3 regions of the Shewanella sp. NKUCC06_TVS genome follow, and region 1 is predicted to be linked to each of the others. Evidence: predicted binding sites of a transcription regulator. Region 1 holds the regulator's gene; each other region holds the start of a gene.

Region 1 (10,366 bases):
ACAAAACCTTAGTGAAGATGCACGGTTTAGAATTGCCTGTGATGGCGATTGAAATTCTGTTCCTGTTCATGTTGTTCTGCGCCTTGTACTTCAAGGGCGGCGCGGCGGCTGCGGCCTTAGCATCGTTAACGTCTGGGTTATGGGCAAGCGTGTTCTGGATAGGCGTTGTCGGTATAGGTTTTGGTATTCCATTGCTGTTTATGCTGCTACCCGCCGCGACTCGCCACACTAAGGGCGCGATGATCATGGTGGCTTGTGCGAGCTTAACGGGCGTACTCGCCTTAAGACACTTTATTGTGTACGCAGGGCAAAGCTATTTAAGCTGAGTGTAAGCTGGCTTTACATATTGATAGATAAAGAAAAAGCACTGGCAATGTCAGTGCTTTTTTATTGTTTGAATCGTGAGAAGGTTTGCCAGTATAAGCAGGACGCTTATTGGGGTAATAACTCGATAACCGACTTCACCGTTAGCACTAAGGCGCTGATACTGCACAGGACTAACGTCGCCATCTTTGTCTTCTCTTTATCGACACGGCCCACTAATCGTCCTGCGACTAAGTAACCTAAAATCACTGAGGGGAGCAGCATCAACGACAGCCACAGATGTTTTAATTCTAATAAGCCAGTGATCGCTAAAATGATCAGTGCAATCATGGAGCTAAAAATGAAGAAGGCCGACAGCGCTGCGCGAAACTGCGAGGCATCTTTGCCTGCCAACAAAATCGCCATCGGTGGGCCACCAATCGCGGCGATATTGCCGAAGATCCCTGAAACCACACCTGCACCGAAGAGGGTTTTCTTATTCACTGGCAGGCTGAATTTATACAGGCTGAGGATCACTGCGACAGTCACAATGGCGGCGATGGATAAACCCAGTATGGGCTGAGGCGCAAACAGCAACAGGCTCGCGCCGATAAAACCGCCGGGCACGCGACCTAGGAGCGCATATTGCAAGCCATTGAATTCTAAGTGACCGCGTTCACGCACTAAGGTCAGCAGGGCGATGGAGAAACCCATAGCAATAACAGGCGCAGGTACAAGTTGTGGATCGACGATATACAGCAAAGGACTGGCGACAACCGCAAGTCCAAACCCAATCAGACTTTGGGTTAAGGCGCCCAGAAACACGACCAGCGAGGCTAAGGCGAGTGTCTGTGGATCTATCATAGAAAACATAGGATTTCCTATATCCCAAACCAACTCAAGATGGTGAAATTTAAAGTTTGAAGTCGCTTGGGTATAAACAAAAAGGGATCGTTAACGATCCCTATTGATGAGCACTGTGATATGACTTTGAAAGCGACGAGTCGCTATTCCATGTCTTCCCACTCGATTCCCATTTGATCCATCAACAACTTGGCTTCTGCGGGAATGCTGTCTGGATTATCTTTTGACAGATCTTCATCGTTGGGCAATGGCTGGCCAGTGTAGGCGTGCAAAAATGCCTCACACAACAGCTCGCTGTTGGTGGCGTGACGCAAATTATTGACCTGACGACGAGTACGTTCGTCCGTGAGGACCTTAAGCACTTTGAGCGGAATAGACACAGTAATTTTTTTTACTTGTTCATTCTTCTTGCCATGTTCAGCATAGGGGCTGATGTATTCCCCATTCCATTCAGTCATTGACTCACCTGTTATAACGCTAAATTCGGGGCAGATTTTAAACCCTTACAAAGAACAGTCAAATTATTGCTACTATTTCTTTGTGATTGCAAACAGATTTCTTTATGTTCAGACGTCTAAACGTCTTCACGCCTATTGACGATGGCGTTGGGCTTAGGTACATTTAGACGTCCAGACATCTCTATCAGTCTATCGAATTTAGGAGTCCACCCATGGCAGAGCGTCAATTAGCCACACTGGCAGTGCGTCAGGGTATCGAAAGCGATACTCAATATGGCGCAGTTGTGCCACCGATTTATTTGTCGACTAATTACGCCTTCGATGGTCATAAAAATCCCCGCGAATTCGATTACAGTCGTTCAGGCAACCCAACTCGCTGCATTTTAGGTGAAGCATTAGCCCAATTAGAAAAGGGCGCCACTGGCATAGTGACGTGCACTGGCATGGCGGCCATCACCTTAGTGACCACTTTGCTCGGCCCTGATGACCTATTAGTTGTGCCCCATGATTGCTATGGTGGTTCCTACCGTTTATTTACCAACTTGGCGAAGAAAGGCCAGTTTAAGCTCATTGTGGTCGACCAAACCGACAGCCAAGCGTTAGCCGCCGCTATTGCGCAGAATCCCAAGATGGTGTGGCTCGAAACCCCATCGAACCCGTTATTGCGTGTGGTAGATATCGAAGCCATTGCTAAGGCGAGCCATGGGGTCGGCGCGCTGGTGGTGGTAGATAACACTTTTTTATCGCCAATATTGCAACAACCCCTATTGTTAGGCGCGGATATCGTTATCCACTCCACCACTAAATATATCAATGGTCACAGCGATGTGGTCGGCGGCGCTGTGGTCGCCAAAGACGCGCAAATCGGCGAAAGCTTACATTGGTGGTCGAACACTCTAGGCTTAACGGGCTCAGCCTTCGACAGTTATCTGACCCTGCGCGGCCTGCGTACCTTAGCGGTGCGTATTCGCGAGCATCAAGCCAATGCCCAGCGTATTATTGAGGTATTAACCCAAAGCCCTGTGGTGAGCAAAGTCTATTACCCCGGTCTTGCGGATCATCCAGGTCACGCCATTGCGGCCAAGCAACAACAGGGCTTTGGCGCTATGCTGAGCTTTGAGCTCAAAGGCGGCGAGGCCGAAGTGGTGGCCTTTTTAGGTGCACTCAGCTTATTTAGCGTGGCGGAAAGTTTAGGTGGCGTCGAAAGTTTAGTTGCAGTGCCCGCCACTATGACCCACAGAGCCATGGAGCCGCAAGCGCGTTTTGAGGCAGGTATTAAGGAAACCCTATTGCGTCTATCGGTGGGTATTGAAGATGCCGCCGATTTAGTTGCAGATATTCAAGCAGGATTAGCCGCCGTTGCGGCTTGTCAGTAGAGGAATAATAGATGGCACGTTGTCACTTACATAAATTTGGTGGCTCCAGTTTAGCGGATGCCGATTGTTATCGCCGAGTCGCCCATATCCTGTTAACCCACGGTCATAGTGATGATCTCGTGGTGGTCTCTGCGGCGGGTAAAAGCACGAATTTCCTGTATAAATTATTAGCGCTGCGTGATGCGGGTCAGCTATGGCAAGAAGAATTACAAGTGCTGATCAGCTACCAACAGGGGTTGATTGAGCAGTTGTTGTCGAATGAACAAGCCCGAGATCTGCGTGAGCGTTTGGCCACTGATAAAGCGCAACTCATCAGCTTGTTGTCTTTAGATGAGCGCAACGAATACCAAATCAACCATGTGGTGAGTTTTGGCGAACGTTGGTCGGCACGTTTAATGGCGGCGCTGCTGCGCGAATCTGGCGTGGCAGCAAGCCATGTGGATGCCTGTTCAATTTTAGTGGCCGATGAAGCCGCTGTGCCACAAATTCGGGTACAGGAATCCCGCGCTAAAGTACAAGCCCTATTAGCTGCGCATCCCAATGAACGCTTAGTGATCACAGGATTTATCTGCGCTAACGAGCGTGGCGATACCTTGTTACTTGGTCGTAATGGTTCAGATTTTAGTGCCAGCCTGATTGCTAGTCTCGCCGATATCGAGCGCGTGACTATTTGGACCGATGTGGAAGGGGTGTTCAACGCCGATCCTAATAAAATCAACGATGCCAAGTTACTGAAAAGCATGTCACTTGCCGAAGCCGATCGCCTAGCGCGTTTAGGCTCGCCAGTATTGCATTCGCGCACTTTGCAGCCGTTATTCAATACCGAAGTGAGCTTAGCGGTGCGTTCAAGTTATGCGTCCCACACCGACTTTACCTTAATCGCGCCCCACAGTTCGTCGGCGAGCGCGCCTGTGGTGACTAATCTCAATGCTGTTGTCCTGTTCGGCTTTAAACTCACGGGTGAGTTAACCCGTTTATTAGATTTATTGATCGCCGCGGGTTTAACGCCATTGGCCCATTGGACCTCTGCCCATCAAAGGGTTGAACTTGCCTATACCGCTGAGAATCAAAAACAAGTTCAAAGATTACTCGATGCCGAGGCAGAAGCATTAGGGATCAGCGAGCAGCAGATCAACACAGATTTTGGTTTAGTCGCATTAGTAAGTGCCGACGCCGAACATTATCGCCGCAGCTTCGCGCGTTTACTGAGCCGTGATGCTAAACCTTTGTTCAGTGGCGATTTAAGTTTAGTGACGTTAGTGCCCCAGTCACAGGTGAATCTGTTAACCCAAAAAGTCCACCGTCGCTGCGCTGGCCCGCGTAAACGCATTGGCGTCTTGCTGCTCGGTGTGGGTAATATCGGTGAGGCTTGGATTGATCTGTTTAAGTCGGTTTCACCCTCACTGGACCATGAACTCGAAGCTAGTGTTGAGTTAGTCGGGTTAGTCAGTTCGAGTAAAGCCTTGATTAAATCCACTGGCATTAATCTTGCCGCGTGGCAAACAGAGTTTAATACTGAAGCAACGCCTTGGCAGTATGAACATTTATTCGAGCAATTAGAGCAAGTTAACTGCGATGAGATGGTGGCCTTAGATATCAGTGCCAGCGCCAGTTTGACGCTGCAATATCCAGAATTGTTCGAGCGTGGCATCCATGTGGTGAGCGCGAATAAACTTGCGGGCTCGGGTCCACTGCCTTTCTATCGAGAGTTAAAGCAGCAACTGGGTAATCGTCGCTTATTTTGGCGCTATAACGCCAGCTGTGGCGCAGGTTTACCCATCCAACATGCGCTAAATGATCTGCGTAACAGCGGTGATAGCGTTGAAGCGGTGGGCGGGATTTTCTCCGGCACCCTGTGTTGGTTATTTGAAAAATACGATACCAGTAAGCCATTTTCAGAATTAGTGATTGAAGCCAGAGGCTTAGGTATTACTGAACCCGATCCCCGCGACGATCTCTCCGGCCGTGATATGCAGCGTAAACTGCTTATTTTGGCCCGTGAAATTGGCCTTGAAATCGAGCTTGAAGATATTGAACTGCGTTCACTCGTGCCAGCCGCTTTGGCGGATATTCCCTTAGATCAATTTCTCACCCGCATTGCCGAGTTAGATGCTGATCTGCTGCAACAGTATGGTGCGGCGGCGGAGCAAAATAAGGTGCTCAGATATGTGGCATCCTTAGACAACAGCGGCCTAGAGCTCAAGGCCGAAGTGGGTTTGCAGTGGATTGATACCCATCACCCTTACGCCAACTTAACCCCTGGTGATAATGTGTTTGTGATCCGCAGTGTCTTCTACCAAGGTAATCCGCTGATCATCCGTGGACCGGGCGCTGGACGCGAAGTGACAGCGGCGGCGGTGCAGTCGGATCTGACCCAGATCTGTCGCGATCTGCTGCAGGAATAACGCGGTATCAAGCCTCTTAAAGGACTCCTTCGAGTCCTTTTTTATTGGCTAGAATAAATCTATCGAATTAACCGAGATTAAATGCGGTTTATGGACATTTTTTGGCTTGACTTACATCTCAGTTTCTCTAGTATATGGACATATAGACGTCCAAACGTCCATTTTAACTAATTCATACTAGCAAAGAGTAGCGCCAAGGGCGGTTGAGGAAATACACATGGCTTTTCATCACGCACAACATTCACAATCGCTGAACCAGAGCTTGTCTGAGCTTAATGGCGATATTAATGTTTCTTTTGAGTTTTTCCCGCCATCGACCCCCGAAATGGAACAGATCCTGTGGAACTCTATCCGTCGTTTAGAGCCGCTGAATCCTAAGTTTGTGTCTGTGACTTACGGTGCTAACTCAGGCGTGCGCGACCGCACTCACGGCGTGATTGAACGTATCCAACAGGAAACCGACCTCGTTGCCGCGCCGCACTTAACCTTAGTGGATGCCAGCGATGAAGAACTGTTAGAACTGGCTAAGCATTACTGGAAGTCGGGCATTCGTGACATAGTGGCACTGCGTGGTGATTTGCCCGCAGGCAGCCCCAAGCCAACCCGTTTTGCGGTGGATTTAGTGCGTTTGCTGCGCTCAGTGGCTGACTTTGATATTTCAGTTGCGGCTTATCCAGAAGTGCATCCCGATGCGAGCAATGCACAGGCGGATTTGATCAACCTTAAGCGTAAGATTGATGCGGGTGCTAGCCGTGCCATCACCCAGTTTTTCTTCGATGTGGAATCTTACCTGCGTTTTCGTGATCGCTGTGTTGCCGCCGGTATCGACGTTGAAATTGTGCCGGGTATTTTACCTGTGACTAACTTTACCCAGCTAAAACGTTTCGCGGGCATGACCAATGTGTCGTTACCGAATTGGTTACATAAGCAATTCGACGGTCTAGAAAACGATGCGGGTACACGCCAATTGGTGGGAGCAAACGTGGCCATCGACATGGTGAAAGTGCTGTCCCGCGAAGGCGTGAAGGATTTCCATTTCTACACCTTAAATCGCGCCGAATTGACCTACGCGATTTGCCACACTTTAGGCGTGCGTCCTAAATAAAACCTTATAAAATAAGCTAATAAAAACGCCGCAGAGAATGCGGCGTTTTGTTTTGTTTAAATTCTAAATTGAGCTAATAAAGTTGTTAAACGGGCTGCGAGTTGGGCAAGTTCATCGCCAGCGCGTGCAGTTTGTACCGCACTATCTGTCGCATTGGTCGCAATATCATTGATGTTATTAACATTTTTATTAATTTCTGCCGAAACCGCACATTGCTCATTTGCAGCGCTGGCGATCTGGATATTCATCTGGCTAATGGTGGAAACCGCATGGGTAATGGCTTCGAGTGCTTCACCCGCTTGGTGAACTTGGGATACACAGCTTTGGGTGGTACGGGTGCTGGTTTCCATCGCATTGACTGTGGACTTAGCTTTATGCTGAAGCGCTTCGATCATCTGCTGAATTTCCGTTGTAGATGCTTGAGTACGACTCGCCAGAGTGCGTACTTCATCGGCAACGACCGCAAATCCTCGACCTTGTTCTCCCGCCCTTGCGGCTTCAATTGCCGCATTGAGTGCGAGTAAATTAGTTTGGTCGGCAATATTACGGATAACCACAAGCACAGAATCGATTTCAGCGGTATTATGCTCTAATTCATTGATTTCACTCGCTGCTGTGGCTATTTCCTCGGCCAGTATGGCGATAGTGGTTACCACTTTTTGTACAACCAATTTGCCTTGTTCGGTTGAGTCATTGGCATGATTGGCGGCATCGGCCGCATCGGTCGCGTTATGGGCAACTTCTTGTACCGTTGCGGCCATTTCATTCATTGCGGTGGCAACTTGCTCGGTTTCGAGGTGCTGGCGACTCGCCATCTTCTGGGTTTCCCGCGTAATGCTCGACATTTCTTCAGCAGAGGTGGCGAGCAGGCTTGTTGAGTCGGCGACGTGGGAAACTGTGTTGTGGATTTTTTCTACAAACCGGTTGAATGCCATCGATAATTCAGCAATTTCATCCTTACCTTTTACCGCGATTCTGCGCGTTAAATCGCCTTCACCTTCAGCGATATCATTCATGGCTTGGGTGGTTTCAGCGATAGGGCGAGTAATCCCTTTGGCAATAAACCAAGCAATGGCGGTTCCAATGACCAGAGCCACTAAACCGATAAGGATCAACTTAAGGCGAATATCCGCTATCGCTTGTTCTGAATGGGTTCTATCCATCGCAATATCGAGTACGCCAAACACGTTTCCTGAGTAATCTTTTATGGCGTGGCGATACAGGGCGTAGGTTTTGTTATTTAAGGAAATAGTGCGTATGACTTCATGGCCTTGCATGACGTTATTGAGTTCATCTGTCGCTTGGGTATCAGGCGTGAATGTAGCGCCAAATAACTTGTACCCTGAACCATCTGGCAAGATGAGGGCAATTTCTGCTTGATAGGCTTGTTTAAAATTATCAAAAAAGGGTTGACCGAAGGACATGCCAAACTCAACTGAGCCCGTGTGTTGTCCGTTGTAAGTCATTGGAACTAAACCACGAATACCTAATCCTTCCACTCCATATTCCAAGCCATAAAGAGGGCGCTTTTGGCTATTTGTTTCAACTATGGTCTTGCGTATGCTGGTGAGATCATCGCCAAATTTTTCAGGACGATGCAAGCGTAAAAAAGAAGTGGCTGGTGGTCTATGGAATTGGAATTGCTGAACCGCAAAATCGCGCTTAAGTTGGGTAAATATAGGTAAGGTACGGGCGGTGAGTTCATCACGCTCGCCTGTTGCAAAGGTGCTTTGAACTTCTGGCGTGAGTGAGATGATGGTTGCCATTGCTTCGGCTAATTTGCCCGATGAGGCTATCTCGGCAACAGCGGTTTCATAGATCTTATGGAGTTCTCTTTGCTCGGATTCTGCAACTTGGCGACTGAATTCAGAGAGAACGAGCGGCATGATAAAGCTCATTACTGTTAACAGTAATAGACAGATCCCAATAACGATCCTCGTACTAATTTTTAGATTTATCAAAACAGCCTCCAATTCATGTGCAAATCAACTCAATTTATCCGTTTGATATTATAGAGATACAACTTGATAAGATTTGAGAGGGCGCGAACCTTTTTAAGTTATTTATTCCCTCTTACGCTCGTTTCGTGCCCTTGGACACAGATCTATTTTGGGCCTAAATATTTACTTAGCCTGCTAACTAAGTATAATGCTTAGCACGCTAACTAAGTGGGTGAGCAAGATGCAAAAAGAATTAGAGCGACTAAAAGAGTTATCACTGGCGGAGCATTTAGGCCGTCTGCATCGACTGTGGCGTACCGTGGCCGATGTTGAGCTGGCACCTTTAGGATTAACTCATCCCCGTTGGACTGCCCTTTGGAAACTGCTGCGTTTAGGCGACAGTGTGAGCCAAAAAGTGTTGGCCGATGCCTTAGAAATTGAATTGGCTTCGCTAATGCGCACCTTAGGGCAATTAGAAGAGCAAGGTTTAGTCGAGCGTCATTGTTGTGACAAAGATAAGCGGGCAAGGATTGTGAGTCTGACGCCAGCAGGATTAGATGTTTTAAAGCAAATGGAAGCGCGGATTATTCAAGTGCGCCGTGAGTTATTAGGCGGGATCAGTGCCGAAGAGTTGAGCGAATTTGAACGCATTATTAGCCTGATCAGCGACAACGCAAGCGCCAAATTAACCAAGGTTACAGACACCCTTTTGTGAGAAAGAAGATGACACCGGATCAACAGTTTGCCCGTTTAGTAAAATTTGCCATGTTTGGCTTTGTGATGGTTTTTGGCTATTTCATGCTGGCCGACACTATGATGCCATTGACGCCTCAAGCAATGGCGACCCGTGTAGTGACTAAAGTGACACCGCAGATCAGCGGTAAAATCCAGACCATAGCCGTGACCAATAACCAAACGGTTGCCAAGGGCGATTTGTTGTTTCAAGTCGATCCCGCGCCTTATGAGTTAGCGGTATCGCAAGCTAAATTGGCCTTAGAGCAAGCCCGTCAAGATAATTCTGAGTTAGATGCCTCGCTACTGGCTGCTAAGGCCGAGGTCAATGCCAATAAAACCACCTCACAACAAAAACGCAGCGAGGCTAAACGTCTCGATGCCCTGTATGCCACCCATGGTGTATCGCAGCAGCAAAAGGAGCTAGCCGATAGCGATGCCGCAGCTGCTGAAGCCAATTTGCTTGCCGCCAATGCGCGTTTAGAAAAACTCAAAGTGAGTCGTGGCAGTTATGGCGAAGAGAATCTTAAAGTGCGTCAGGCGCAAAATCATTTAGCCCAAGCCGAGCTTAATCTGTCTTATACCCAAATACGTGCAGATCAAGATGGGATAGTGACTAACTTACAGTTAGAAGTCGGTAGTTTTGCGACCGTGGGGCAACCTCTGTTGGCCGTGGTATCGGATAAAGTGGATATTATTGCCGATTTTCGCGAGAAGAGCCTGCGTGGCGTGAATGCTTCTTCGACCGCTTTGATTGCGTTCGATGGCGAACCTGGGCGTTTATATCGGGCGACGGTGAGCAGTGTCGATGCGGGCGTGAGTGCTGGGCAATTCGATGCCAATGGCCGTTTAGCCGCGCCACAGGAATCGGACCGTTGGGTACGTGATGCCCAAAGATTGAGATTACATCTAGTGTTAGATGGTATGGCAATGAACAGCTTACCTGCGGGTGCGCGCGCGACCGTGCAACTGCTGCCCGAGAATAGTCTGTTTAGCTTGCTCGCTAAGGTGCAAATTAAAGCAATCAGCCTGCTGCACTATATTTACTAGCCTATTTACTAGAATGTTTACTAGCGTATTTGCCAGCATATTTATCGGCATATCCATCAGTACTTATCTGTGTTGACGAGCACGAGTGACTCGCGGTGGTTTGTATTTGCCACGAGTCGCTTGAGTGAACGCT
Region 2 (10,366 bases), on a different contig from region 1:
ATGCATTAATTGGCCATTGTTTAGCATGGTGATGCAACAAGGGCAAATTAACAGGATTAAGGTTTTGCCAGTGAAGGCTCACGGCTGATTGCTGTGCTTGGTTGAACGCGAGATTCAATTCAGACCAATAACAAGCAATTTTAGGTGGCAGATTATCGCAGTAAAGTTTGAGAAAAGCTTCTAATTTTACGAGGTGATAATCATCTTCTTGGGGATAAATGTGCCAAATGAAGGGTTTTGCGGCCCATTGGGCACGTAAAAAGGAATCTTCACCGCGCACGATATTAAAATCACAGCTCCAGAGCAGGCGATCAAACCCCTGTTGGTCAGTCATAGGTAAAATATGCAGGGTTAAATTGCCATGATTTATCTGTTGACCCGGCACTAGAGCGGCAATTTCACATGGCAGTAAATGCGTCAGACTGTTTAAGCTACGCCCCTTGGGGATCAGCGCATGGATTTTTTCTGCCGATTGCTGCCATAACTCACATAATGCAGGTAGCGCCTCGGTCTCATAGCTAAAAACGCTAATAACAGTGTCTTGTGCCTGAATGTCCTTAAGACCTAGATTAGTAAAAAGCTGCAATTTATTGGCAGTATCAGCTTGCCAAGCATCACGCTCGGTAAACAACTTTTGCTCGCAAATGAGTCCACCCGTTTTGGCGCTAAAACCGGGAAAGTAGAAATACTTCTTCAAACCATTGGCCTGTAACGATGGCAAACCATGGCAGCCTTCAACCCAATCCTCTGCGCTTAAATACTCTAAATTCAGCCAAACAGGTACAGATTTTGGGGCGTTCTGATGTAAATAAGCCAGCTGCGCTTTTACCTGTTCGGGGAGTTCACAGGCAAAGGCTTCGATGAGCACTGCTCCTGCGAAAAACGCTACAGGCAAAGGCTCTTTCCAATGAATAATATTCACACCATTAAAGGTTTGAGTGGCTTTTAGTGGTTCGAGTGTCGGTAAAATATGGGAGAAGCTTGCGAGGTCGTCGACCCACAGATTAACAGGGATCTGATACTCATTGGCTATTTGTTTTGCTAAACGCCAAGTGACGCCAATATCGCCGTAGTTATCAACGACGGTGCAAAAAATATCCCAGTGATTGGAGCGGGGTGTGTTGGTCATGAGTGTGGTATGTCGTTATTCTTAGTTACAACAAGTCAGAAATATATGCATAAAAAAAAGCGGCGTTAAGCCGCTTTAATCAAATGGTTAACAGAATTAATCTTCTAATTCAGCTAAACACATTTCTTCGTAAATTTGCTTAACCCAAGCATCAACACGTTCTTCAGTCAGCTCTGGTTGGCGATCTTCATCGATACCTAAACCAATAAAGTGGTCGTCATCGACTTGACCTTTAGAGGCTTCAAAATTGTAGCTTGCAGTTGGCCAATGGCCGATGATGATACCACCACGGGCCTGAACGATATCGCCAACCATGCCCATGGCATCAAGGAAATACTCAGCGTAGTCTTCTTGATCACCACAACCAAAAATAGCGACAAGTTTGTCAGTAAAATCAATTTGCTCTAATTCAGGGAAGAAATCATCCCAGTCACATTGCGCTTCACCGTAATACCAGGTCGGGATGCCGAACAGCAGCAAGTCATACTCTGCAATCTGTTCTTTGGTACTTTTGGCGATATCTTTCACCTCAACCATTTTTTTACCCAGTTTTTTCTGGATCATCTTGGCTACAGCTTCGGTGTTACCTGTGTCGCTACCGAAAAAAAGACCTACAGTTGCCATTGTCTATCCTTTAATGTCTAGTTCACTTATTAGGTTAATCTTGCTGGTACTCGTTCAGCACTCAACTTGTTGCTGAAGAATTAATTCGATTAACTGGCTACGGCTGATGTTACTGGCCAATGCCTGCTCATTCAAGGCGTCATACAAATCTTGTGACACCTTTAACTCTATTCGCTTTAATCCGTTGGCTTTATCGCGCTGGATTTGATTGCGTTTGTTGACCTTAAGCTGTTGGCTACGGGACAAAGGATTACTTCTTGGGCGGCCCCGGCGCTTTTCATTGGCAAAAAGGTCAATGGTGGTTCTGTCAGTTGCTTCTTTTGCCATGTTCTTATTGTTAACCGATCCCTGAGCCTTCCCAAGTGATCTGGATAATACCTTTTACAATAAACCCGGCGCAGCCGAGAAATAACACTAACCAAACAATAAATCGACCAAATTTTGGCACGTTACCTTGTTTAAGCACATCGTGGATGGCCATGCCGATAAAGAAAAATATCGAGGCAAAAAACAGGTTCAGGCCGATGGTTTCAATTTGTTCCATGTACTGAGATAACATACTTTCTTAGTCCTTGAGAGTGTTCTAAGGCCAAAAGAGGCGCGAATATATCACAACAAGATGGCGGCTGCCATATGCTTTCGGTCGAGTTTGCTGCTGATTTACATTGAATGTTTGTCAATAAATTCAGACACGATCCGGTTAAAAATGACGGGTTTTTGCGCATGCAACCAATGACCACATCCTTCAAGTGTTTTTGCCTGTGCCGCGGGGAATTGCGCCATGATAGCGCTTCTGTGCTCGCTAGTGACATAATTTGAGTCGCCGCCGCGAATAAACAGACTTGGTCCAGCATAGCTTTGTACTGGATTTAGTGTCTGATTTTGCCAGCCAATAATATTAGGATAACAAGCCTTTAGGCCACTTAAGTTCATTTTCCAACGAAAGCCAGTATCAGTGCGTTGTAGATTTTTGAGTAAAAATTGTGCCGTTGCTTCGTCAATACCATTGTCAATTAAGTGGTTTAGGGCAAAGCGTCTGTCGGTATGGCCTTCTAAGGGCAGACTTTCTAATGCCGCAAACACTGTATCGTGTCTTGGCTCATAGGCGACAGGGGCGATATCGGCTGCCACCATGCTGATAATGCGCTCTGGAAAGGCTAACGCCGTCGCCATGGCGATTTTACCGCCCATGGAGTGACCCACAATATGGGCGCGTTCAATAGCCAGTTCGTCGAGCAAGCTGATCATTGCAGTGGCGAGTCGAGGGTAGTCCATTTGATCCCAATGCTCACTTAAACCATGATTGGGCACATCGATACGAATAACTTGATACTGATTTTCTAATACTTGCCCTAGACCTTTGAGGTTATCTAGATTACCGAACAAGCCGTGGATCAAGAGCACTGCGGGTCCTTGGCCTGTAGAAACAAAGTTCATGGTGATTCCTGTTGGAGATTTTTAGCTTAGCGTGACGCGAATTGTGCCCTTAATGCCGTTGGCTTGACAAGTCAGTTGCCATTTCTATGGTGGGTGCGGCCAGTAACTTGTGTGCTTTTTCGGCAATTGTCGATTAACTGCTAGTTTGCTGTGCTATTTCCCGCACTTTTAGAATAATGGCGCTTTATCAGATTGATAGAGATAGATACACTGGTAACAGATCGCAATGATCTGCCCCGATCGCTGTGGTACACTTTTTTCGGTTAAGCCTGTCGAATAACAAAGGATAATTAAGGTTATGAAATATATCGAAGTAGATGAAGAGCTCTATCGTCATATTGCCAGCAAAACAGAACGTATTGGTGAGAGCGCCTCTGACATTCTTCGTCGATTACTCGGCCTGTCCGTCGATGCGGTCGAACAACCCCAGCCTTTGGCGATTAGCCAACCGAGCCTTGAAGCTGAACCTATTCAGCCCGTCGCGGCGCAAACAGTGCCAGCAGTGAATGATTTTAGTCGCTTAGTCGATGAACATCAGTTATCGCAGCAAAAAGGCGCAGTAGGTCGTTTTCTGTTTTTGCTCGAAAGTTTGTATCAATTAGCCCCAGAGCAATTCTCACAAATTTTGCAGATCCAAGGGCGCGATCGTTTGTATTTTGCTCGCTCTAAGGAGCAACTGCTCGAAGCGAGTGCTTCGGCTAACCCAAAAGAAATTGGTGCAAGTGGTTTCTGGGTAACGAGTAACAACAATACCGCCAAGAAACGCACTATTTTATCGGAAGTTTTAGTGCAATTTGGTTGTGATGCGACAGTAGCAGCGGGCATCGCCGAGCGCGTTTAATCCGCGGATGAGCCAAGTTAGTACGACATTTTTCTACTTTTTCTAATTGTAATTGAGTGCAGGAGAGCCATAGGTGGCAATACATCAAAGGGCAGGACAAATCGCTAATCAGACGGATCTGGTCAATATTCCAAAACTGATGAGCCATTATTACAGCATCACGCCAAATATGGATGACGTACAACAACGCGTCACCTTTGGCACTTCTGGGCACAGAGGCTGCGCCTTCAATGGCAGTTTTAACCAACAACACATTTGGGCGATTACCCAAGCTGTGGTTGACTACCGTCAATCGGCAAATATCGATGGGCCGCTGATCCTTGGGATTGACACCCATGCGTTATCCTATGCGGCCTATTTGTCGGCCATTGAAGTGCTGGCGGCAAATAAAGTCACAGTGCACATCCAGCAGAACGACGGATTTACGCCAACGCCAGTGGTGTCCCATGGGGTGATTTGCGCCAATCGCGAAGCAAATATCACAGGTGCGCCTCTTTCTGATGGTTTGATCATTACGCCTTCCCACAATCCGCCTCAAGATGGCGGGATCAAATACAATCCACCCCATGGCGGACCGGCCGAAGGTAATATCACGGCTTGGATTGAGTCGCGGGCCAATGATTACTTGCGCCATGTGTTAGCTGGCGTGCAAAAATTAGCGTATGCCGAAGCGCTGGCATCAGGCTATGTCAACGCCATTGATTTGATCACGCCCTATGTGGCTGATTTAGAGAATGTTATCGACATGAAGGCGATTGCCAACGCTAAGCTGCGTATCGGTGTTGACCCACTCGGTGGTTCAGGGATTTTCTACTGGGCACCGATTGCTGCGCGTTATGGGCTCGATATCACCTTAGTCAATGATAAGGTTGATCCAAGCTTTAGCTTTATGCCGCTGGATAAAGACGGCAAAATCCGCATGGATTGCTCGTCTCCCTATGCGATGGCAGGTTTACTCGCCCATAAAGAATCCTTTGATTTATGCCTTGGTAATGATCCTGACTATGACCGTCACGGCATCGTTTGCCCTGGTACGGGTTTGATGGATCCGAATCATTATCTTGCGGTCGCTATCGATTATTTACTGACACACAGACCAGATTGGAGCGATACCTTAGCCATAGGTAAAACCTTAGTATCGAGTGCGCTTATCGATAAAATCTGTGCTTTCCACTGCAAAAAGTTACTCGAAGTGCCAGTGGGCTTTAAGTGGTTTGTCGACGGTTTAGCCGAAGCCACAATCGCCTTTGGCGGTGAAGAGAGTGCTGGCGCGGCATTTTTACGCCGTGATGGCAGTACATGGTGCACAGATAAAGACGGCTTCATTTTAGGGTTACTTGCGGCAGAGATCCTTGCGGTGACAGGTAAAACCCCAGGTCAACGCCATCAAGAGCTAGTAAAACAATTTGGCCAAAGTTTCTATAAGCGTATCGATAGCCCAATCAGCCTTGAAAACAAAGCCAAGTTTGCTTTGCTCAATGCCGATACCTTAAATGCCACTGTGCTTGCAGGTGAGACAATCGAAAACGTGTTAACCCATGCGCCAGGCAATAATGCGGCAATTGGCGGCATCAAAGTTACCACAGCTAATGGGTGGTTTGCGGCACGTCCATCGGGCACGGAAGCGTTATTTAAAATCTACGGCGAAAGTTTTATCAGTGAGCAGCATTTAGCTGAAATCATCAAAGATGCGCAGGCATTAATTGATAAGGCGCTGAACGCTTAACGCAGCAGTAGGTTTATAAAGTATTAAAAACAAACGCATTCAGTTTTGAGTGCGTTTTTGTTTATGTCTATTTAAGCTATGAGTATTAAACTCATGCTGATTTGACCGTATTTAGTACTCGATATGACAACTCGGTAAGTTATTCTTATCGATGTAATTTTGATGATATTCCTCTGCCACATGGAACTGTTGCAATGGCACAATTTCAGTCACGATATGGCGTAATCCCCAACGACCTGAGCGGGCAAAAGCTAATTTTGAGGCTTCTGCCGCGGCTTTTTGTTCACTGTCATGGAAGAAAATCGTGCTGCGGTATTGAGTGCCTATATCTCCGCCTTGCATGTTCAGACTGGTTGGATTGTGGTTTTTCCAAAATACCTCGAGCAAGTCTTCATAACTGACCAGGGCAGGGTCAAATTCCACTTGTACCACTTCGGCGTGGCCCGTTTTGCCTTTTTTGACTTCTTCATAGGTGGTCGCGCTATTATTGCCGCCCATGTAACCGCAGGTGGCATTCGATACGCCATTCACTTGTCTAAAAAAATACTCTACGCCCCAGAAACAGCCGGCACCAAAGGTTGCTAACGCCATAATTAAATCCAATAGAAGTCTAGATGGCTAAGGATTGTGATAAAACTCGCGCGCAAAAGCAAGCCTCTAGCAGGAATATTTATGCTGGACGATTTTTCGATAAAGGCATGGGAAATTTACACTCGGCATAGCAAAGCGCCGCGTTGATCTTATTCCGTTCAAAACTGGGTCCTATGGCGATAAATGTCTGAGAACAGCATTAAAAACATGTGTTAGTATTGAAGCCGCTTTTTAAGGTGCGAGTCAGCCTAACCGCGGTGAGATGAATGCTTGAGTGGTTATTGCTATCTGCACTGATGCTATTGCGCCGTTACTGTTACACACCATTATAAGGAGAATTCTGTGTTACAAGCTCTGTTAGATTCAAAGGATTTTTTAGCGCTCACCTTAGCCCATCCTGAACAGTTCGATGGCGAGTTTTCATTTAGCTTAGGCGACCATACCCAAGTTGAAGTGTGGGATACCGGCGTTATCGTTTTTGAGCCCGCCCAGAATGAAGGAAAAGATGTTGTCCTTTCTTGCGGTGTTCACGGTAACGAGACCGCGCCCATTGAACTCTGCAATGGCTTAATTAAGCAGCTTTTACAGCAAAAGATCATCGCTAAACAGCGCACTTTATTCCTAATTGGTAATCCATTAGCGATTAATAACGGCACGCGGATTATCGATGAGAACATGAATCGTCTCTTTAGTGGTGAGCATTCCAATCCTCCGGGATTAGTCAATCCTGAGCGAGTGCGCGCCAAAAAACTCGAAGCCTATGTCGACCGTTTTTATACCGCGGTTGCCGATGGTCGTCAGCGCATTCATTATGATCTGCACACGGCGATGCGCGCCTCGAAGCATGAAAAGTTCGCTATTTATCCCTATCGTCCAGGGCGTGCCTTTAGCGGCGAGCAAATCATGTTTTTAGCCGCAAGCGGCGTCGATACGGTACTTTTTCACCACGAACCGACCACGACCTTTAGCTATTTTTCCTCCGAACGCTACGGCGCCGATGCCTTTACCATTGAGCTTGGCAAAGTGTATCCCATGGGGCAGAACGACATGACGCGTTTTATTGCGACCCATGAAATGTTTATGCGCTTGATCACCGCTAAGCCGTTGGAGTTAGATGCATTTGATGCCGATAAGGTTAACTTGTATCAAGTGTGCCGCGTCATCAATAAACATTTCGATGATTTTGAATTTACCTTCGCAACCGATGTCGAAAACTTCAGATCTTTCCCGAAAGGTTTTGTATTAGCGCGGGAAGGTGGGCAAGAAATTAAAGTGGAACATGAGTTTGAGTCTGTCGTGTTCCCTAATGCCAAAGTGCCTATTGGCAATCGCACTGTGATTTGCCTGATCCCTGCGGTGAATGCGGATGTGCGTTAGGCTTGTAAAGCAATATATACATGCGAGGCAGGGATAACTTGTGGTTTGAGCTATGCCAATGGTTGATAGGTAGTTTACGTTAACGTAATGTTCGTCGGGCATATTCGTATAAACAGACGCATCAAAACGCTTTGGTGCGTAATGAGATAACAAGAGCACAATATGAGCAAAGCAACACTCAACACTGATACAGTGCACCGTGTCGGCTTCTTGGATAAGGCATCGCTACACATTCCTATCCTTCGAATTCTACAAGCCGACGGCACCACTTATGAAACCGCGGTTTTGCCTGTGATAGATGAAACCTTAGCCACTAAAATTTACGATACCTGTGTATTCACTCGGGTACTTGATGAACGTATGCTTGGCGCCCAGCGTCAAGGACGCATCAGCTTCTACATGACCTGTACGGGTGAAGAAGCGGCGATTGTCGGCAGTGTGGCCGCACTCGATCAAGAAGATGTGATCCTCGCACAATATCGTGAGCATGCGGCGCTGCGTTATCGCGGCTTTACCACTGAACAGTTTATGAATCAGATGTTCAGTAACGAGAAAGATCTTGGTAAAGGTCGCCAAATGCCAATCCATTACGGCAGTGCGGCATTGCATTATCAAACGATTTCGTCACCGTTAGCCACGCAAATCCCGCAGGCGACTGGTGTGGGCTACAGCTTAAAAATGCAAGGTAAGCGCAAAGTCGCGGTTTGTTATTTTGGCGAAGGCGCTGCATCGGAAGGGGATTTTCATGCTGGCCTAAACATGGCCGCGGTACTGAAATGCCCAGTGATTTTCTTCTGTCGTAACAATGGCTACGCGATTTCTACCCCCACTGAAGAGCAGTTTGCTGGAAACGGTATTGCCAGCCGCGGTGTGGGTTATGGCATGCACACCATTCGTGTAGACGGCAATGACATGTTGGCCGTGTTAGCGGCAACCCAGCAAGCCCGTGCCTATGCGATTGAGCATAATGCGCCTGTGCTGATTGAAGCCATGACTTACCGTCTCGGCGCACACTCTTCTTCAGACGATCCCTCAGGTTATCGCTCGAAAGATGAAGAAGCCAAGTGGCAGCAACACGATCCGGTTAAACGCTTCAAATTATGGCTTATCAACAAAGGTTGGTTGGCTGAAGCGGATGATGTGAAACTGCATGAAAAATATCGTGAAGAAGTATTGGCTGCGGTAAAAGTGGCTGAAAAAATTCCTGTGCCTATGCTGGATGAAATTATTGAAGATGTGTACGACAAGCCGACGCCAGTGCTGAAAAAGCAACTCGCCGAGCTTAAAGAACATATCAAGAAATATCCGCAAGCCTATCCAAAAAGTGCAGGGAGACTATAAGCCGTGGCTGAAATGAATATGTTACAGGCCGTCAATGAGGCCTTGTCGATTGCCATGCAAGCCGATGAACGCATGGTGGTTTTTGGTGAAGATGTGGGCCACTTTGGCGGGGTATTTCGCGCCACCTCCGGTCTTCAAGAAAAATTCGGTCGCGCTCGCTGCTTTAATACGCCGTTGACAGAGCAAGGTATTGCCGGTTTTGCCAATGGTTTAGCCTCAAATGGCATGACCGCCGTGGCTGAAATCCAATTCGCCGATTATATCTTTCCGGCGTTCGATCAAATCGTCAACGAGTCGGCTAAGTTCCGTTACCGTAGTGGTAATGAGTTCGATGTCGGTGGATTAGTGTTCCGTACGCCCTATGGCGGCGGCATCGCGGGCGGACATTATCACTCACAATCACCTGAAGCCTATTTTACCCAGACGCCGGGGTTAAAAGTGGTGGTACCACGCAACCCTGAGCAAGCCAAAGGCCTGCTGTTGGCGTCAATCCGTGACAAAAATCCGGTGATCTTCTTTGAGCCTAAGCGTTTATATCGTGCATCGGTTGGCGAAGTGCCAGCGGGCGATTATGAAATTGAACTGGGTAAGGCTGAAGTGGTTCGCGAAGGTAAAGACATCACCTTAGTGGCGTGGGGCGCGCAAATGGAAATCCTTGAAAAAGCCGCCGACATGGCCGCTAAAGAAGGGATCTCCTGTGAAGTTATCGATTTACGCACCTTGTCACCCTGGGATATCGATACCGTTGCCGATTCAGTCAAAAAGACCGGACGTTTACTGGTTAACCATGAAGCGCCATTAACCGGTGGTTTTGCTGGTGAGATAGCGGCGACGATTCAGCAAGAATGCTTCTTGTATCTAGAGTCGCCCATTAGCCGCGTTTGTGGTTTAGATACCCCGTATCCACTCGTCCATGAAAAAGAATATATGCCCGATGCATTCAAAACGTTTGAAGCCATCAAAGCATCAGTGACCTTCTAGGAGTCCGGTATGATTAAAGATTTTATTTTGCCGGACATTGGTGAAGGCGTTGTTGAATGTGAACTCGTTGAATGGCTGGTGAAAGAAGGCGACACTGTCGTTGAAGATCAGCCGATTGCCGATGTCATGACAGACAAAGCCTTAGTGCAAATTCCCGCGCCTTTTGCGGGCGTGGTCACTAAGCTGTATTATGCGAAGGGCGATATTGCGAAAGTGCATGCGCCGCTCTATGCCGTAAAAATTGAAGATGCCGTTGAAATCGCAGGCGAATCTGTTATGGCTGAACCTGCTGCGACGACTGCAAAAGTGACTGAGCCAG
Region 3 (10,366 bases), on a different contig from region 1:
AATGGTTTCTGGCAACATACAAACGCCTAACTATGGCTAAATATCCATTAAGTTTGGGAAATAAAAGGATATTTAGCAAATCAAAGCCCTAAATATTGCCTTGTTCTTGCTGTGCCTATTAACCCAACCGAGTATACTGGCGGGCTGAAATTGGGCCCAAAGCCGAAATAATGCTGTGAGAACACTGTGAAAATTAGACTAGCCTTACCTCAAGATGTTGATTTATTAGCGATGCTAGAGAAAAAACATCTTAATGATGAATTAGCTTCCGCCAGTATGGGGTTACAAGGGCAAGCTTTTTCCCACAGTGAATTGAGCGAATTAGTGCAGCACCATTGGGTCGTGGTGGCGCAGGTTGAGCAGCAGATCGTCGGTTACGTGATTGCAGGCCGTTGGGGATTTTTCGAACATTGGCCCATTTACCGCACTTTGTTGAATCGTTTGGGGCAACTCGATTGGGATGGACCTAAATTAACTAAGGTCAATTCTTGCCAATACGGGCCGATATGGGTGCAGCAAGCCTACCGTGGGCAAGGGATTTTCGAGGCATTAGTCCGTGAAATTCGTCGCCAAGTTGCTCCGCATTTTAGCTATATGTTGACCTTTATTGCTGAAGATAATGAACGTTCCTTTGCCGCTCACTCGGGTAAAGCGCACATGCAGGTTGTGGATTTTTTCACCGTTTCTGCAAGGGATTATTATTTAATGGCGGCAAAGACCCAAGCTTAGTTGTTCGATGATAGAAATTAAGGATTCAATCTCTACTGTGTAAATAACCCGAGTTCAGGTTAAATAACGGAGATAAATACATGAATGTACAATTTGTTGAGTCATTATTAGCGACTTATGCCAAGGTCAATTTATCGGCTTGGGACAGCTTGAGGTTAGTCTTATCTGAATGCGCTCACTATGAGTATGAGGCGAGGGGATTTGAAGTCGAGTTTTTATCTGACTTAGGTGCATTGCAACATTATTGGGTACAAGTGGGAGATATTTGGCTCGATTGTGGCCGAATCAATGCCTATTCGGCGACGATAACGCAACTGAGCGATGCGCAAGTCAGCCGCGCGAATACAAAAAAGGCGTTGGAGTGCGCCATTTTATCCCAAGAGCAGATCGGTCTACTCTGCATGCAAAATGCCCATTTCGATCATTGCTGAGTGTGTTAATTCAGTCCGTTTCTCAATCGCTTTTTTGATCAATACTTCTTCATCAGAAAGATGCGCTGAGGGTCAGTGGTGACAGTGCCTATGATCTCAAACCCTTGTTTTTCATAAAACACAGGTGCTTGAATCGATAAGGTATCCACTTGAGCTACCAAGCAACCCCGCTGTTTCGCCTCAGCTTCGGCAAGTGCCATCAGTTTATGCCCAAGCCCAGTGCCTCTGGTTTGGTCATCAACCCAGACAACATTGATTAAGAAGTTTTTATAGATAGTCCGGCCACTCACACCACCAATCAACTTGCCAGCTTCATCACGTGCAATGACAGTCAAAGGTACTGATTTCTCGGGTCCTAAGAGCCCAGCATTATATTGCCGAACGCCGTCTACCAGCGCATCCACAATCGCGGTATTTTCTTCACTAATAACTTCAAAGTTCATGTCAAAAACTCTTTCTTGAATGTGATTACTTTATAAACGTAAATGTTATTTCTGTTGCATTCAACTTTTGATTGATCTCACTAATGTTAATCATTATCATTCGCGAAATCATTTATGGGTTACATTTGTAAACTAAGTTTACTAAACAGGAGAGGTTTATGTTATTTCGTCAAACTTGCTTGGCAGTTGCCATTACCGCTGTATTTGCGGGTAATTTTGTCCAAGCCGAAGAGGCTCCCGACAGAAAAATGGAAGTTATGGTTGTTACTGCCTCTGGATATGAACAGAAATTGGTTGATGCACCTGCCAGTATTTCTGTTATCACCCAAGAAGATTTGATGATAAAACCTTATACCACTCTCCTAGATGCAGTGCGTGACTTGGAAGGGGTTGATATTGGTGAAACCCGTGATAAAACAGGGCAAGGTACCATCAGTCTACGCGGTATGGGATCTGACTATACCTTAATCCTTGTCGATGGTAAGCGTCAGAATAACCATGGTGATATTTATCCAAACAGTTTTGGTGGCAATCAATTTGGTCATGTACCACCACTTGATGCTATTGATCGAATTGAAGTTATTCGTGGGCCAGCATCAACGTTATACGGTGCAGATGCTCTAGGTGGTGTGGTGAACATCATCACTAAAAAAGTGGGCGACGAATGGTCTGGCTCTATCACTCACAGCCGAACTCATCAAACCAATGATGCCTATGGCGAAGATATCACTACCGATTTCAGCGTGATGGGTCCCCTCATTAAAGGCGTTCTTGGGTTATCTATTCATGGCAGTATTTATGATCGAATGGGGTCTACACCAGAGTATGCACCAGTAGATTATCCCAATGGAGAAGTACGCACTCGTTCACTCGGTTTTGGTGGTGGCGGTAAAACCGTCGATAACGAAAATCATATGTTAGGTGGGAGTTTAAGTTGGACACTAAATGAACATCACAAAATTTGGTTTGATTTAGATTCCTCATCTCAAGATTATGATAATACGCCACTGATCAATGATAACGGTGAACGAGAGTATCCGCTTGGTACTGTTGATAATATCGATAGTCTCTGGATTGCCAGTAACTTCTGCAAAGGCGGCGTAGGTTCCCGTGAGGCTGCTTGTCTAGCCAGTGGTGGTGAATGGGCAAGACGCTCAAATCCACGAGCGGGTTACAGCGAGACTCAAAAATTTACCCGTGATGCTTGGGCGTTAACCCATGAAGGTGCTTGGGATTTTGGTACAAGCTTTGTGTCACTATCCTATGTCGACACACAAAATAATGGCCGCACACTGCCATTTACCACTGCTGAGCGAGTATTACTACTGCAGATGATTGATGGTAAAGGGGATTACACCGGCATGACTGAAGCCGAACGTAAAGCGATTGCTGAATCCACTTTCTTGCCTAGACCTAAACGCGAAATGGCAAGTAATCAATATACGCTTGATATGAAACTCGATATTCCATTTGAAGCTGCTGGAAATCATGTCGCAGTGACGGGCGCACAGGTGATTCGTGGTGAGTTGAAAGACGGTGTATTTGGTATGGAAGAAGGTACGCCGGGTGCAGTACAAGAACATAATATGTGGTCTGTTTTTGCTGAAGATACATGGAGCATGACTTCTGATTTATCTGTTACTGCGGGTTTACGTCATGATGATCATGAAATATTTGGCAACCAACTCAGCCCACGTCTATACGGTGTTTACACCATTAATAATGAGTGGACAGTAAAAGGTGGGGTGAGCACAGGTTTTAAAACACCTAAAACCACACAATTGTATGATGGTGTCGTTGGCTTTGGTGGCCAAGGAACCTCACCGCAATTTGGTAACCCAGATCTCGAAGCTGAAACCAGTGTGTCCAGCGAAGTCGCCCTGTATTGGTCTCATCCCGATGGCCATAATTTTAACGCCACTATCTTTAAAAATGACTTTGACGATAAGATTGCTTCACAACCCTGTGGTAAAGGTACGAGCATAGAATGTTCCGATGCGGGTGAATATGCTGATTTAGGTTATGCAGTCAGTAGCAAAACAGTCAACATAGATAAAGTTACTATTCAAGGTGCTGAGCTCGCGGGACGTTGGGAAATTCTAGATGCCTTAACGTTAAATGCTAATTATACCTACACAGATAGCGAGCAGAAAAGCGGTGCAGAGCAAGGCCGTCCACTCGGCAACAGTGCCAAGCATATGGCAAACGCGACATTAAAATGGGAGTTGACCGACTCATTTAACGTATTCTTGACCTCAGAATACCGTGCTAAACGTTATCGCTCTTGGGATATCATTAATGATGCTGCACTCTACTATAAGGGTTATAACGTGTTCCATCTTGGTGGTTCTTATCAGGCGAGTGAGTTTGTCACCTTCAACATGCGAGTAAATAACTTGTTTGATAAAGATTTTACTTCATACGATATTGTCTTCACCGAATGTAGTGACACTAGCACAACTTGTGTCTCTGACGATAATGGCCAAAACGGATACACAGCATCTTACGTTGATGATTTCAATAACAAAGATAAGGCCCGTAACTTCTGGGTTGGTATGAATGTACGTTTCTAAACTAATACTCTGTGCATTAGTTATTATTTGATATTCATGGGCGATAGATAAAAATGAGAGTTACCCGTTTGATAAAAGTATCCACTACCAATTAAACAATAGGGTAACTCTCATTACTCATTACTCATTACTCAGTGCACCTGCACTGTGCTGGTGAGTCCGCACTATCGAGCCATCAATAAAGACCCATTCCGTGTCGGCCATTTTCGCTAAAGCTTTGAATAAATAGGCCTGAATGTCTTTTTAGACCATAAATAAAACCGTCTAAAGACCGTACTCCAATGGCTCAACTCTTTTGGTAAATCTTGCCAAGGGATACCTGTTAGAAGGTGGTAAAGAATGCCTTCGAATGTTTGTCTATGTTCAGGTTTATCATAAACACGGCCTGTGCTTTTCATTAAATTAAATAGTGTTTCCCAGCGTGCATTGGGTAGCATCAGTATTGGCATGCTGCCTAAAAATCATCCTCGAAAGCTCAATAGACCCTAGATGAAGTCAGAAAAATTAAAGGTGCTAGCGTATAAGGCTACAGAATGAGCCATTGTCCGTTTGGATAAGTACCAATATAACCAAAGGGTATTCTTCCACAGAGATACCAAGATAGGCGTTCATTCGTAAAGGCTGAAAGTTTAACGTCAGCTAGGAGCAGTGTTGCGAGCGTATTAGCGTCATCGGATGTCAGCGCGCATATTTCTGCAACGGGAATAATTTTCCAAGTGGAGAGGTAAGCTGACTTAGAAATTTCATCGACTTCGCTGTCAGAAATCCAAGCATGTACATCATTTACTACTGCCTTTGTTTTTAACGAATTTGCCAAGTCATGATCAGTTACACACAGGCTTTCATATTGGATTTCGTAAGGTGTTTCAAAAAAGGCTTCAGGATCGGATTCAAGAAAAGCGGCGATCTCCTCTAATGTACCGTATGTCTTTGCTGTTTCCTCTGGCAGACCTACGTTGGCTGCCCATGCACAAGATTGAAGTTGCTGTAATAAGATGGCGTTATCGGTCATGGGGTCTGTGCACTCTAATGGTCTGTGTATATGCTGCTTTTATTTTGCCATATTTGTAATCTAACTAAATGTCAGACATAAAAAAACCGCTGGGTAGCGGTTTTTCATGGGTCTTAAGTGTAAAAATTGAAATGAATTAAGACTATAGACCCGCGTCAGCGCGCAATATTTCGGCTTTATCAGTCGCTTCCCATGGGAATTCGCTGCGACCAAAGTGGCCATAAGCGGCGGTCGCTTGATAAATTGGACGTGCTAAATCTAGCATGGCCGTTAAACCGTATGGGCGCAGTTCAAAGTGTTGACGTACTAACTTGATCAGCACTTCTTCAGACACCTTACCTGTACCGAAGGTCTCGATGCTGATAGAGGTAGGCTCTGCCACACCAATAGCGTAAGACACTTGGATTTCACAGCGATCAGCAAGACCTGCTGCAACTATGTTTTTTGCTACATAACGGGCAGCATATGCCGCGCTACGATCCACTTTTGATGGATCTTTACCAGAGAATGCGCCACCACCATGACGGGCCATGCCGCCGTAAGTGTCAACGATGATCTTACGACCCGTTAAGCCACAATCACCTACTGGACCACCGATAACAAAACGGCCAGTTGGGTTGATAAAGAACTTAGTATCTTTGTTTAACCATTGAGCTGGTAATACTGGCTTGATGATGGTTTCCATCACACCTTCAATTAAGTCGGCTTGTGAAACGTCATCTCTGTGTTGAGTCGATAACACAACTGCATCGATACCGACAATTTTGCCATCATCATAGGCAAAAGTGACTTGGCTTTTCGCATCTGGGCGTAACCAAGGTAGCGTGCCATTTTTACGGACTTCAGACTGACGTTTCACTAATGCGTGGGCATAGGTGATAGGTGCAGGCATCAGAATGTCGGTTTCGTTGTTGGCATAGCCAAACATTAACCCTTGATCGCCAGCACCTTGCTCTGCAGGGTCTGCGCGGTCTACACCTTGATTAATGTCGGGTGATTGCTTACCAATGGCGTTTAATACTGCGCACGAGTCTGCATCAAACCCCATATCTGAATGGGTATAACCAATTTCACGCACCGTTTTACGGGTGATTTCTTCAATATCAACCCAGGCAGAGGTAGTGACTTCACCACCTACTAATACCATGCCGGTTTTGACATAAGTTTCACACGCTACGCGTGCTTTTGGATCTTGAGCCAGAATTGCATCTAGCACAGCATCAGAAATCTGATCTGCAATCTTATCGGGATGACCTTCTGAGACCGACTCAGAAGTAAACAAGTGCTTTGCCATAGTAGGAAAATCTCGTCGTTAGCATTCAAACGTGTAGAAGCATCTACATCTAGACGGCTATTTTAGTTTAAATCCGATTGCCGATCACCCCCGATAATAAAAAATCCTCTCAGATTGTGACCTGAAAACGACTACGCTCAGTCATAAATAGGTTATTTTTCTTATATTTCATAGTATTAAGTTTGCTATGTTTTTGAGAAATTTATTTCTCCATTACAAGTGATCCTTGCTATGTCCTCTCAAGTAAACGCCAGCAAAGTGACAGGGTTGTTTCTGCGACTTATATACTCAAGCTACCTGAATCCTGCATCTTCAGGTTGTTTGGGTACATATTCGGCCATCTTTTGCTGAGTGAATGGCAATTTTAGTTTGCGTCACACTGGCATGTAGGGGAAAATATGCATCCAAATTGCCCGCTAGACCCCACAAACAAGCAGGAGAGAGCATGTCTTCCCGTAAAGTACTCGCAAACGCAATCCGTGCGTTAAGTATGGATGCAGTTCAAAAAGCAAATTCAGGCCATCCCGGCGCCCCAATGGGTATGGCAGATATTGCTGAAGTGCTGTGGAATGATTTCCTTAAGCACAACCCGAACAATCCGAAATGGGTAGATAGAGATCGTTTTATCCTCTCTAACGGTCACGGTTCAATGCTGATCTACTCTTTACTTCACCTGACTGGTTATGAATTACCAATTGAAGAGCTAAAACAGTTCCGTCAATTGCATTCTAAAACACCGGGTCACCCAGAATACGGTTACACCCCAGGTGTTGAAACCACAACGGGTCCACTCGGTGCGGGCATCAGCAACGCTGTCGGTATGGCGATTGCTGAGAAAACCTTAGCGGCACAGTTTAACCGTGATGGTCACGATATCGTTGATCACTATACTTACTGCTTCCTCGGCGATGGCTGTTTGATGGAAGGTATTTCCCACGAAGCCTGTTCATTAGCCGGTACTTTAGGTTTAGGTAAACTGGTCGCATTTTGGGATGACAACGGTATTTCTATCGATGGCCATGTTGAAGGCTGGTTCACCGATGATACGCCAAAGCGTTTTGAAGCTTACGGCTGGCATGTGATTGCCGGTGTTGATGGTCACGATAGCGCGGCAATCCGTGCTGCTATCGAAGCGGCGAAAGCGGTGACTGATAAACCAACCATGATTTGCTGCAAAACCATTATCGGTTTTGGTTCACCTAACAAATCAGGCAGCCACGATTGCCACGGCGCACCACTAGGCGATGCGGAAATCGCAGCAGCCCGTGAATTCCTTGGCTGGCCACATGCACCATTTGAAATCCCTGCTGACGTTTATGCGGGTTGGGATGCCAAAGAAGCCGGTGCTGCCCGTGAAGCAGCGTGGAACGAGAAGTTTGCAGCTTATCGCGCAGCTCACCCAGAACTGGCTGCTGAATATGAGCGTCGCGTTCTGAAAGGTGAATTACCGGCTGATTTCGAAGAAAAAGCGCAGGCATTCGTGCAAGCATCACAGGACAAAGCCGAAGGTATTGCGAGCCGTAAAGCCTCACAAAATGCCATCGGTGCATTTGGCGCTATGTTGCCTGAACTGTTAGGCGGCTCTGCTGACTTAGCGGGTTCTAACTTGACACTGTGGTCAGGTTCTAAAGGTATTCAAGACGATCCAGCTGGTAACTACATTTACTACGGCGTGCGTGAATTCGGCATGAGCGGCATTATGAACGGTGCTTCGCTGCATGGTGGTTTCATCAACTACGGCGCAACTTTCATGATGTTCATGGAATATGCTCGTAACGCAGTGCGTATGTCGGCGCTGATGGGTATTCAAAACATCTTCGTTTATACCCATGACTCTATCGGTCAAGGTGAAGATGGCCCAACGCATCAACCAGTTGAGCAATTAGCTAACCTGCGTATGACGCCAAATATGGCCGTATGGCGTCCATGTGATGCGGCAGAAACGGCAGTTTCTTGGAAAGCTGCGATTGAGCGCCGTAATGCACCTACGTCACTGATCTTCAGCCGTCAAAACCTGAAAGCTCAAGCGCGTACCGCTGAGCAATTAGCTAATGTGGCTAAAGGTGCTTATGTACTGCAAGACTGTGCGGGTACACCAGAACTGATCCTGATCGCAACTGGTAGCGAAGTACAATTGGCAATGGATGCAGCCGCTGCACTGACTGAGCAAGGTAAACACGTTCGCGTAGTTTCTATGCCATCGACGACTGAGTTCGATAAGCAAGATGCTGCTTATAAAGAATCTGTATTACCACGTGCTGTGACTAAACGTGTGGCTATTGAAGCGGCGCATACCGATTTCTGGTACAAGTACGTCGGGTTTGAAGGCACAGTTGTTGGCATGACCACTTTTGGTGAGTCAGCGCCGGGTAACGTGCTATTGAATCACTTCGGTTTCACCGTTGAAAATGTGCTGAATGCTGCAAAATCATTGGGCTAATCGCTCAAGGGATTAGATTCAATACAAAAGGTTAAACTTTTTAAGTGTTAATCTGTATAATGCGGCCTGCAATCGTTTGCAGGCCGTTTTTGTATTAAGAGGAAATTGAGACCTCAATGATCCGAGTCGCTATCAATGGTTATGGCCGTATCGGCCGCTCTATTCTCCGAGCTTTATATGAGTCTGGAAAACGGCAGCAAATGCAGATTGTCGCGATTAATGAATTAGCTAAACCTGAAGCCATTATTCATCTGACCCAGTACGACACAACCCACGGTCGGTTTGCGCATAAAGTGAAGCTCGTCGATGATCACATGCTGATTGGCGACGATGCGATAAAAATTCTCCACGAGCCCGATCCGGCAAAACTCCCTTGGCACGAGATGGACATAGATATTGTCTATGAAGCCACAGGCGTATTAGTCGATCGTCAAAGCTGCGAAGCCCATATTCACGCCGGCGCTAAACAAGTGCTGATAAGTCATCCATCCTCAGCCGATGTCGATGGCACGATTGTCTATGGTGTAAACCACGATTTACTCCGCGCCGAACACACAGTCGTTTCCAACGCTTCTTGCACCACTAACTGTATCGTGCCTGTGATCGATGTGCTCGATCGCCACTTTGGCGTTAAAAGCGGTGCCATTACCACTATCCATTCGGCGATGAACGATCAGCAAGTGATTGATGCTTACCATGATGATTTGCGTCGAACCCGCGCTGCTGGTCAATCGATTATTCCTGTCGACACTAAGCTTGCCCGCGGTATTGAGCGGATCTTGCCGCACATGAAAAATAAGTTTGAAGCGATTTCGGTGCGCGTGCCCACCATCAACGTGACCGCCATCGATTTGTCCGTGACCTTAGAAAAAACCGTCGATATTGCCACAGTCAATCAGGTGCTTGAATCAGCCGCCAATGGGCGATTTAACGGCATCTTAGGCTATACTGATGAGCCCTTAGTCTCATGTGATTTCAACCATGATCCGCGCTCCAGTATTGTTGACGGTACCCAGACCCGCGTGAGCGCCGGTCAGTTGGTTAAGTTACTCCTGTGGTGCGATAACGAGTGGGGTTTTGCCAATCGTATGTTAGATACGAGTTTGGCGATGATCGCGGCCAAGCGAGGCTGATAAAAGTAGATTATTCACTTGTGGGTCACTGAATTTATGCCAATTCGACGGGATGTCGAGCGCCGAGCGGCAGTCAATTCATACCGGCTATGTGTGAAACAGTTTGTTTTTTGATTATAAAAGGAAGCGTTACCATGGCAATTATCAATATGTCAGATCTGGATCTACAAGGTAAGCGCGTGCTTATCCGCGAAGATCTCAATGTCCCTGTCAGCAATGGCGTCGTCACCAGTGATGCACGTCTGCGCGCCTCTCTACCAACTATCGAGTTGGCCCTTGAAAAAGGTGCGGCTGTGATGGTGATGTCGCAT

The links. The regulator MetJ, encoded in region 1, represses methionine synthesis genes. The targets are predictions, from matches to a motif close to TAGACGTCTAGACGTCTA.
Region 2: a site for MetJ is predicted at 6,361-6,378, ahead of msrA (peptide-methionine (S)-S-oxide reductase MsrA). Genes of this name have one in related genera too.
Region 3: a site for MetJ is predicted at 6,525-6,542, ahead of metK (methionine adenosyltransferase). Genes of this name have one in related genera too.

Annotation. Positions count from the first base shown of each region.
Region 1 is NZ_JAHKQX010000004.1:190,947-201,312, reverse strand. It holds gene nrfD (NrfD/PsrC family molybdoenzyme membrane anchor subunit) at 1-326, shown strand, start outside; gene KO531_RS06250 (sulfite exporter TauE/SafE family protein) at 433-1,176, opposite strand; gene metJ (met regulon transcriptional regulator MetJ) at 1,311-1,625, opposite strand; gene metB (cystathionine gamma-synthase) at 1,838-3,001, shown strand; gene KO531_RS06235 (bifunctional aspartate kinase/homoserine dehydrogenase II) at 3,013-5,406, shown strand; gene metF (methylenetetrahydrofolate reductase) at 5,624-6,511, shown strand; gene KO531_RS06225 (methyl-accepting chemotaxis protein) at 6,568-8,469, opposite strand; gene slyA (transcriptional regulator SlyA) at 8,693-9,166, shown strand; gene KO531_RS06215 (HlyD family secretion protein) at 9,175-10,233, shown strand.
Region 2 is NZ_JAHKQX010000003.1:3,438-13,803, reverse strand. It holds gene earP (elongation factor P maturation arginine rhamnosyltransferase EarP) at 1-1,129, opposite strand, end outside; gene fldA (flavodoxin FldA) at 1,226-1,753, opposite strand; gene ybfE (LexA regulated protein) at 1,808-2,080, opposite strand; gene KO531_RS03945 (DUF2788 domain-containing protein) at 2,091-2,312, opposite strand; gene KO531_RS03940 (alpha/beta fold hydrolase) at 2,414-3,190, opposite strand; gene seqA (replication initiation negative regulator SeqA) at 3,489-4,031, shown strand; gene pgm (phosphoglucomutase (alpha-D-glucose-1,6-bisphosphate-dependent)) at 4,105-5,757, shown strand; gene msrA (peptide-methionine (S)-S-oxide reductase MsrA) at 5,869-6,348, opposite strand; gene astE (succinylglutamate desuccinylase) at 6,691-7,725, shown strand; gene KO531_RS03915 (thiamine pyrophosphate-dependent dehydrogenase E1 component subunit alpha) at 7,888-9,066, shown strand; gene KO531_RS03910 (alpha-ketoacid dehydrogenase subunit beta) at 9,070-10,047, shown strand; gene KO531_RS03905 (dihydrolipoyllysine-residue acetyltransferase) at 10,057-10,366, shown strand, end outside.
Region 3 is NZ_JAHKQX010000002.1:233,790-244,155, reverse strand. It holds gene KO531_RS03115 (GGDEF domain-containing protein) at 1-18, opposite strand, end outside; gene KO531_RS03110 (GNAT family N-acetyltransferase) at 187-729, shown strand; gene KO531_RS03105 (hypothetical protein) at 810-1,160, shown strand; gene KO531_RS03100 (GNAT family N-acetyltransferase) at 1,199-1,603, opposite strand; gene KO531_RS03095 (TonB-dependent receptor) at 1,762-4,176, shown strand; partial or broken gene KO531_RS03090 (transposase) at 4,300-4,625, opposite strand; gene KO531_RS03085 (hypothetical protein) at 4,703-5,188, opposite strand; gene metK (methionine adenosyltransferase) at 5,331-6,482, opposite strand; gene tkt (transketolase) at 6,928-8,922, shown strand; gene epd (erythrose-4-phosphate dehydrogenase) at 9,039-10,055, shown strand; gene KO531_RS03065 (phosphoglycerate kinase) at 10,190-10,366, shown strand, end outside.